4 regions of the Janthinobacterium sp. LPB2021202312-11-4 genome follow, and region 1 is predicted to be linked to each of the others. Evidence: predicted binding sites of a transcription regulator. Region 1 holds the regulator's gene; each other region holds the start of a gene.
The links. The regulator sigma-54, encoded in region 1, starts transcription at its own class of promoters, with help from an activator protein. The targets are predictions, from matches to a motif close to TGGCANGNAANCTGCTTT.
Positions count from the first base shown of each region.

Region 2: glnA (glutamate--ammonia ligase) is a predicted target of sigma-54. The motif match lies at 1,095-1,112, and genes of this name have one in related genera.
Region 3: V5E99_RS27270 (pilin) is a predicted target of sigma-54. The motif match lies at 952-969, and genes of this name have one in related genera.
Region 4: V5E99_RS06905 (circularly permuted type 2 ATP-grasp protein) is a predicted target of sigma-54. The motif match lies at 931-948, and genes of this name have one in related genera.

Region 1 is NZ_JBAGKV010000016.1:141,483-143,685, forward strand. It holds gene hpf (ribosome hibernation-promoting factor, HPF/YfiA family) at 1-129, opposite strand, end outside; gene V5E99_RS18255 (RNA polymerase factor sigma-54) at 203-1,696, opposite strand; gene lptB (LPS export ABC transporter ATP-binding protein) at 1,872-2,203, opposite strand, start outside.
Region 2 is NZ_JBAGKV010000010.1:45,184-47,386, reverse strand. It holds gene thiI (tRNA uracil 4-sulfurtransferase ThiI) at 1-878, opposite strand, end outside; gene glnA (glutamate--ammonia ligase) at 1,209-2,203, shown strand, end outside.
Region 3 is NZ_JBAGKV010000037.1:8,907-11,109, reverse strand. It holds gene V5E99_RS27275 (BON domain-containing protein) at 1-152, opposite strand, end outside; gene V5E99_RS27270 (pilin) at 486-905, opposite strand; gene pilB (type IV-A pilus assembly ATPase PilB) at 1,131-2,203, shown strand, end outside.
Region 4 is NZ_JBAGKV010000004.1:276,613-278,815, reverse strand. It holds gene V5E99_RS06905 (circularly permuted type 2 ATP-grasp protein) at 1-899, opposite strand, end outside; gene V5E99_RS06900 (ribonuclease E inhibitor RraB) at 1,382-1,723, opposite strand; gene V5E99_RS06895 (hypothetical protein) at 1,937-2,170, opposite strand.

The DNA of each region.
Region 1 (2,203 bases):
GACGGTCATCGTGACTTGCACGTTGGTGATCTTGTCGAAATGCCTCTCTAATCGGTCGAGTTTTTCGCCGATGTAGGTGCGCAGGGGTTCGGTCACTTCCAGTTGGTGTCCACTGATGTTGACTTGCATACAGCTTCTCCTTCGTTGCCAGTGCATAAAGCGGCAGGTAAAGGTACCTGCCACTGGAACGCTGTGGCGTGGCTTACATCAACCGCTTGCGTTCGCTCGAAGGCGCGATCCCTAAGGACTCGCGGTACTTGGCGACGGTGCGGCGAGCCACCTGAATGCCTTGTGCCTCCAGTAAACCAGCGATCTTGCTGTCACTCAACGGCTTTTTCTGATTTTCCGCCGCAACCAGTTTTTTGATGATCGCGCGGATCGCCGTGGACGAGCATTCGCCGCCTTCAGAGGTGCTGACATGGCTGGAGAAAAAGTATTTCAGTTCATATATGCCCCGTGGGGTATGCATGAATTTTTGCGTGGTTACCCGTGAAATCGTCGACTCATGCATGCCCACCGCTTCGGCGATGTCATGCAGGACCAGCGGTTTCATCGCTTCGTCGCCGTACTCCAGAAAGCCGCGCTGGTGTTCGACGATCTGGGTGGCCACTTTCATCAGGGTTTCGTTGCGGCTTTGCAGGCTCTTGATGAACCAGCGGGCTTCCTGCAACTGGTTACGCATGAAGGTGTTGTCGGCGCTGGTGTCGGCGCGGCGCACGAAACCGGCGTACTGGGCGTTGACCCGCAGCTTCGGTACTGATTCCTGATTCAGCTCGACCAGCCAGCGCTCGTTGTCCTTGCGCACGATCACATCGGGGACGACGTATTCGGCTTCACTGGACTCGATCTGCGAACCTGGGCGGGGGTTGAGGCTCTGGACCAGTTCAATCACCTGGCGCAGTTCATCTTCCTTGAGCTTCATGCGGCGCATCAACTGACTGTAGTCGCGGCTGCCGAGCAGGTCGATGTAATCGGTGACCAGGCGTTTGGCCTCGGCCAGCCAAGGTGTCTTGGCGGGCAATTGGCGCAATTGCAGCAACAGGCATTCGCCCAGGTTGCGGGCGCCGATACCGGCCGGTTCGAATTGCTGGATGCGGTGCAGGACAGCTTCGATTTCGTCCAGTTCGATGTCCAGTTCCGGATCGAAGGCTTCGAGGATTTCCTCAAGGGTTTCGTCCAGGTAGCCCTGATTGTTGATGCAATCGATCAAGGTTACGGCGATCAGGCGATCGGTGTCGGACATCGGCGCCAGGTTCAATTGCCACAGCAGATGGCTTTGCAGGCTTTCGCCGGCCGACGTGCGGGTGGTGAAGTCCCACTCGTCGTCATCGTTGCTTGGCAGGCTGCTGGCGCTGGTCTGGTAGACGTCTTCCCATGCGGTGTCGACGGGCAGTTCGTTGGGAATGCGCTCGTTCCAGTCGCCTTCCTCGAGGTTATCCACCGTCGGGGCGGTTTCCTGGTAGGAGGGTTCCGAAACATCGGCGTTGGGTTGCTGTTCGGCTTTGTCGGCCAAGGGGTCGGCGTTATCGAAGTCGTCGCCTTCTTCCTGGCGTTCGAGCATCGGATTGGACTCCAGGGCCTCCTGGATTTCCTGTTGCAGGTCCAGGGTCGACAATTGGAGCAGGCGGATGGCCTGTTGCAGCTGAGGTGTCATCGTCAGCTGCTGGCCCATTCTCAAGACTAGCGATGGTTTCATGGCAGGGGCTTAACACCTTATTCGCCGGCGCACATGCGCCATCCACTACAGGGCGCCGGAGCGCCAAACTTAAGCAAATTATATGCCCGAAACCGCAACGTTTGCCTAGAGCGCTGTAACAATAAAAAAGCTTTATCGAAACCGGCGCTCGGACAACTGCCAGACACTTCAGTGCTTACAGGCGGAACTCATGACCCAGGTACACTTCCTTGACCAGTTCGTTGGCCAGGATGGTGGCGGAGTCACCTTCGGCGATCAGTTGGCCATCGTTGACGATGTAGGCTGTTTCGCAGATATCCAGGGTCTCACGGACGTTGTGGTCCGTGATCAGCACGCCAATGCCCTTGGCCTTGAGGTGATGGATGATCTGCTTGATATCGCCGACCGAAATCGGGTCCACGCCGGCGAAAGGTTCGTCGAGCAGGATGAATTTCGGGTTGGTGGCCAGGGCGCGGGCGATTTCCACACGGCGGCGTTCGCCACCGGACAGGCTCATGCCGAGGTTGT
Region 2 (2,203 bases), on a different contig from region 1:
GAGATCGCTTCACCGGTCACCAGCGCATCGATGTCGAGCCGATCGGCAATCTTCGACGCAGCGCGCAACATCATACGCTTCAAAACTACGCCCATATGACTGTTATCGACTTTCCCGAGAATTTCTCCCAGTACTTCCTCGAACGGCACACTGACAAATAACACGCGTTGGGAGCTGCCGTACTTCTTCCAGATGAAGTGCGCGACTTCCATGACGCCCAGTTCATGGGCCCTGCCGCCCAGATTAAAGAAGCAGAAATGGCTCATCAGGCCACGGCGCATGATCTGGTAGGCGGCGACTGTCGAGTCAAAGCCGCCGGACATCAATACGAGCGTCTGTTCCAGCGCTCCCAGCGGATAACCGCCGATGCTGTTGTGCTGGCTGTGGATCACATACAACCGTTGGTCGCGAATTTCGATGCGAACTTCGATTTCCGGCTCTTTCAGGGAAATCCCGGCGGCACCGCACTGACGACGCAACTGGCTGCCGACGTATTTCTCCACGTCCATGGACGTGAAGGTGTGATGCCCGCCGCGCTTGCAGCGCACCGAAAAGATCTTCCCGGCCAATGCATCGCCGTAGTGCTGTTTGCACTTGGCAACGATGTCGTCGAAGTCGCCCAACGGGTATTCATCGACCTGCAGGAAATGCGCGATGCCCGGCATGCAGCTCAGGCGCTCGGTCATCTCCTTCAGGGCTTTGGGCTCAGTGACGCGGGTTTCCAGCTCGAGGTTGTCCCACACACCGTTCACCACCACAGCCGGGTCCAGATCGCGGAGCACGGCACGGATGTTCTTGGCCAACTGGCGGATGAAACGCATCCGTACCGGGCGGCTCTTGATGGTGATCTCGGGAAAGACTTTTACGATTAGTTTCATGAAAACAGCGCGCGCAGGGCCAGCCGAAAAAGGGGGGCGCGGATTATAGCGGAAATTGCTCAAGGTTTAACCAGTTAATATGCAGAAGGTTTCGAACGCACCAAAACGGGTCATTTGTAGAAATTGACGCTACATTACAGGGCGGTATTTTCAGCTTTGCGGGGCGATAAGCCTTTATAAGCGTGATATTGGGGCAAAAAACCCATGGTGGGGCACTGGCATGCAATTTGCTCCCTTGTGAGGCAGGTTGCCTTGGCCGAGTATTCGCGCCGGCATCACCCACATTCTAAGGGCATCCACTACTAAGCCCGAAGCCACCCGGAGGACACTATGTCGAAGTCGGTTCAACTCATCAAAGATCATGACGTCAAGTGGATTGATCTGCGCTTCACGGACACCAAAGGCACTCAGCACCACGTGACCATGCCGGCTCGCGATGCGCTGGATGAAGCTTTCTTCGAAGAAGGCAAAATGTTCGACGGTTCCTCCATTGCTGGCTGGAAAGGCATCGAAGCTTCCGACATGATCCTGCTGCCGGACGACAGCACTGCCGTGCTCGACCCGTTCACCGAAGACCCAACGCTGATCATCGTCTGCGACGTCATCGAGCCTTCGACCATGCAAGGCTACGATCGCGACCCACGTGCGATCGCCAAGCGTGCCGAGGAATACCTGAAGTCGACCGGTATCGGCGACACCGTATTCGTAGGCCCGGAGCCTGAGTTCTTCATCTTCGATCAGGTTAAATTCAAGTCGGACATCTCCGGCTCGATGTTCAAGATCTTCTCCGAACAAGGTTCGTGGATGTCCGACCAGGACATCGAAGGCGGCAACCACGGTCACCGTCCAGGCATCAAAGGCGGCTACTTCCCGGTTCCTCCGTTCGACCACGACCACGAAATCCGTACCTCCATGTGCAACGCCATGGAAGAAATGGGCCTGGTCATCGAAGTTCACCACCACGAAGTGGCGACTGCCGGCCAGAACGAAATCGGTGTGAAGTTCAACACCCTGGTGGCCAAGGCTGACGAAGTTCAGACCCTGAAATACTGCGTGCACAACGTAGCTGTGGCTTACGGCCGCACCGCGACCTTCATGCCTAAGCCTCTGTACGGCGATAACGGTTCGGGTATGCACGTTCACTTGTCCATCGCCAAAGATGGAAAGAACACCTTCGCTGGCGAAGGCTATGCCGGCCTGTCCGACACCGCCCTGTACTTCATCGGCGGCATCATCAAGCACGGTAAGGCACTGAACGGCTTCACCAACCCGTCGACCAACTCCTACAAGCGTCTGGTCCCAGGTTTCGAAGCTCCGGTCATGCT
Region 3 (2,203 bases), on a different contig from region 1:
ATCCAGGTATCGGAAGTGGTTTCTTTAGCCTTGGTCATTTCACCAGCCGCCAGAGTCATCGGGGTCTGGGTAGTGGTGGTGGTTTGAGCAAATGCTGCACCGGCCATGGTCAGGGTCAGCGCGGTAGCAGTAGCGATAGCGAACTTCTTCATACGAGTAACTCCTGTTTTTCTATAAAGTCTGCTGCGTGTCTTCTCAGCAGGGTTACTGGGTATATTGCGAACGCTGTGCCAACCTTGAGACGAGTGATAAACCCTTATAAAACAATAAGTTAGGAAATACTGAAAATCCCGCAATCATGCAAATTGCATGAGTTGCGGATTATCGACATGCAAGATGCCGGTTTTAGCGTGGGCCTAAGGCCATGAATTTTGTGAAGTTTCACCGCTTGTACTCGCGCGCTCGCCAGGTAATGAAAGAACATGGTTTTGAGCTCACAAAAAAAAGCCTCGTCTTTGCAAACGAGGCTTCGGTCAACTGAACTGTCAACCGGAGGCAGTGCAGCCTTTAGGCGAGAAGTCAGCTGCTACGGTGGTCGTGCACGCCCAACCCGTCGCCGCAGTCCGAGTCAGCGTGATGGTTTTACCCAATACCGGGGCCGGAGCACTGAGGATCGTACAAGTGATTGTTCCGGCACCATCCGCTGGAGTACCGGAAGCAGTGAGCGTGCAGTTTGAGGTTGTAGTCGCCGTACCACCTGTTATCAGCGCTAACGTCGGGGCAGTACCCTGATTGATGACATCCTCGAACGGTACTTTCAACGCGCTGATCTCAGCGAGACCCGCCGTGACCTTAGCCCGCGCCTGGTATTTGCTATAGGCCGGCAGCGCAAACGTCGCCAGAATCCCAATGATCGCGACCACAATCAACAGCTCGATGAGGGTAAAACCTTTTTGACTATTCATAGACAAGCTCCGTGCATGAGTCGGAATCTCATGATCTGAATAAGCCCCAGCAGGGTCCATGCCAAACCCTACAGCCCCTGTCCACGGGGCGCGGTTCGACAGCAGCGCCGCTTCCGACCCCCAGCATCCGCACTATCTGACACTTTTTGTCACCTGAAGCCTCCTGGTTTCGCTGCATCCCTTGACTAGGCTATAAGTCATGAACTGTCTGCGTCCGGAATGCCCATGAACGACATCGCCCTTAGCGGTCTGGCCAAGCAATTGGTCCTGGCCGAACTGCTCACTGACAAAAGCGCGCAACAGGCGTATCAGCAAGCCCAACGCAATCGCATTTCCCTGGTCAGCTATCTGGTCCAGAACAAACTGGTAAAGAGCCGGCAGGTCGCGGAGATTGCTTCCGAGCACTTCGGCATGGCCTTGCTTGACCTCAATTGCCTGGACAAGGAAACCCAGCCCAAAGGCCTGGTCAGCGAGAAACTGGTTCGCCAGCATCACGCCCTGCCCCTGTGGCGACGCGGTAACAAACTGTTCGTGGGGATTTCCGACCCGACCAACCATCAAGCGATCAACGACATCCAGTTCAGCACCGGGCTGAGCACCGAAGCAATCCTGGTCGAAGACGACAAGCTCAGCGATGCCATCGAAAAATTCTTCGACAGCCACGCCACCGGCCTGGAAGAAATGGCCGACATAGACCTTGATGGTCTGGACATCGAGGCAGTCGACGACAAAAACCAGGATGCCATCGCCGGGCAAGACGCCGATGACGCGCCCGTGGTGCGCTTCGTCCACAAGATGCTGCTCGACGCGATCAAAAGCGGCTCCTCCGACCTGCATTTCGAACCCTATGAAAAAACCTACCGGGTAAGAATGCGCACTGACGGTATCTTGCGCGAAGTCGCCAAGCCGCCGAGTCAACTGGCCAGCCGCATCGCAGCACGGCTCAAAGTCATGGCAAGCCTCGACATCTCCGAGCGACGCCGGCCCCAGGACGGGCGGATCAAGATGCGCTTGTCCAAGACCAAATCCATCGACTTCCGGGTCAACACCCTGCCGACCCTGTGGGGCGAGAAAGTGGTGATCCGGATTCTCGACCCGTCCAGCGCGCAAATGGGCATCGACGCCCTCGGCTACGAACCCGAACAGAAAGCCCTGTTCATGGCCGCGCTCAAGCAGCCCCAAGGGATGATCCTGGTCACCGGCCCCACCGGCTCGGGCAAAACCGTGTCGCTCTACACCGGGCTGAATATCCTCAACACCGTCGACATCAACATCTCCACCGCCGAAGACCCGGTGGA
Region 4 (2,203 bases), on a different contig from region 1:
CCGGAGCGATAGGACGACAGCAGCCCCGGCACACCGAGCATCGAATCGGGGTTGAACGCCAGTGGATCGAGGAACGCATCGTCGAGGCGCCGGTAGATCACATCGACAGCTTTCGGCCCGTCGGTGGTGCGCATGAAGACTTTGTCGTCACGCACGAACAGGTCCGCGCCTTCCACCAGTTCGACGCCCATTTCCCGAGCGAGAAAGGCATGCTCGAAAAACGCGCTGTTGAAGCGCCCGGGCGTCAGCACCACCACGCTCGGGTTATCGATCGGGCTGGAGCTTTTCAGGGTGTCGAGCAACAGGTTCGGGTAGTGGTCGATGGGCGCAATGCGTTGTGCGGCGAACAACTCGGGGAACAGTCGCATCATCATCTTGCGGTCTTCGAGCATGTAACTCACGCCGCTCGGTGTGCGCAGGTTGTCTTCGAGCACGTAGTACGTGCCGTCGCCATCGCGCACCAGATCGACACCGGAGATGTGGGAATAAATGTCCCGGTGCAGGTCCAGGCCCTGCATCGCCAACTGGTATTGCTCGTTAGCCAGCACTTGCTCGGCCGGAATGATGCCGGCCTTGATGATGCGCTGCTCGTGGTAGAGGTCGGCGAGGAACATGTTCAACGCCTTGACCCGCTGGATGCAGCCGCGTTCGACGATCCGCCATTCGCTGGCAGGGATGCTGCGCGGAATAGTGTCGAAGGGGATCAGGCGCTCGGTGCCCTGCTCGTCCCCGTAGAGCGTGAAGGTAATCCCGGCACGATGAAATAACAGATCGGCCTCGCGTCGCCGTTGGGCCAGCAGCTCGTCAGGCGTGTCGGCCAGCCAACGGGCAAACTCCCGATAATGCGGGCGGACCTGGCCGCCGGCATCGTACATCTCATCAAAATAGGTGCGGATCATGCCGTACTCCTTGTCACCCGGACATCTAGGCATCGCAAGGCCCGTGCCATCGGCATAAACGCTTTGATATCAATCAGTTGGATAACCGACGCAAATACACCGCACCAATCCTGTGCGGCAAACGCCCCAAGCTGATCGCCCCCGCTTCATTGCGAAGCAATGTTGTTGCCTATTACCAGCATAGTCAGAGTTGATTTCACTGCCCGGGGATCAATGCGGATAATCCGCGCATTCGTTGCAAAACCTCTCGAACTTCCCTTTGGCCGCCTGTTTAGGCGGTTTTTTTTGGTTTTTTGAAATGTTGTGAATCAAAAAGCGAAGATCAAAAGATCGCAGCCTTCGGCAGCGCCTACAGGAGAACGCATTCCAACGTAGGAGATGCCGAAGGCTGCGATCTTTTGATTTTGATCTTCACAAACCCACAAACGAAAACGGCCAACCCGAAGGTCAGCCGTTACTGAGTGTTGTCGCTGTTCATGATGTTATGCGAGTAGCCCTCGTACCTCCTGCTTGACGCCCCATCCTTCGATGATCCCGCCCAGCGGCTCGACCACCGCCTCGAAGTCCTGCTCAAAGTCGCCGATGCCGTCGTAGGTGGCGTACATCACTTTGCTCAATTCCAGATGCCACGCGCCGTCGTCGCGCACGCTGATCTGTGCGTTCATGGATTCACCACGGTAATGCCCTGCCGCCCTGCGTGCCCGTTCCTCGTCCGGGAAAATCGCGTAGAACTCGATGGGATGAAATCGTGAAAAGTCGAAACCGCCTTCTTTCATGCGGCGCAGCACGCTGCTGCTGATGTCTTCTTGATAGGCTGTGCTCATGAAACGTCCCCCTCAAATTGATGGATAGACTTTCCGTATTCCCGGCACCCGCAACCGAATGGTGAAGGCGATGCGACAACCATGTTGTCGGTGGGAAGCAAGCATGTAGCTGACAAGACCAGACCTTAGCGATCCTTTCGCTGATCTCGCTTGCAGAGTAGCCCCAAGTCAGAGCAGCTGCCAAGGTCTGGATGTGAATGAGACAGGTGAGGTTCAGACAGGCGTAATGCCGAGGATTTGAATGCTGTTCTGGGTCTTGAGACTTTTAACGCTGGCATCAGCGGTTCGCCCCTCCAGATCATTGAGATCCAGTTCGGCAGCGACAGGAAGGAGCCGGGCCTTGATGAGTTTGGCGGCGTGCTCGTTGTCCGGGCATTCCTCGCACTCGAAGACTTCATCGACCGTTTCACCGTGATCATCCACGAAAGTGATTTTCCACTTTTGCATCAGTGCCTCCTCGATCAAACCCGCAAATGGGCT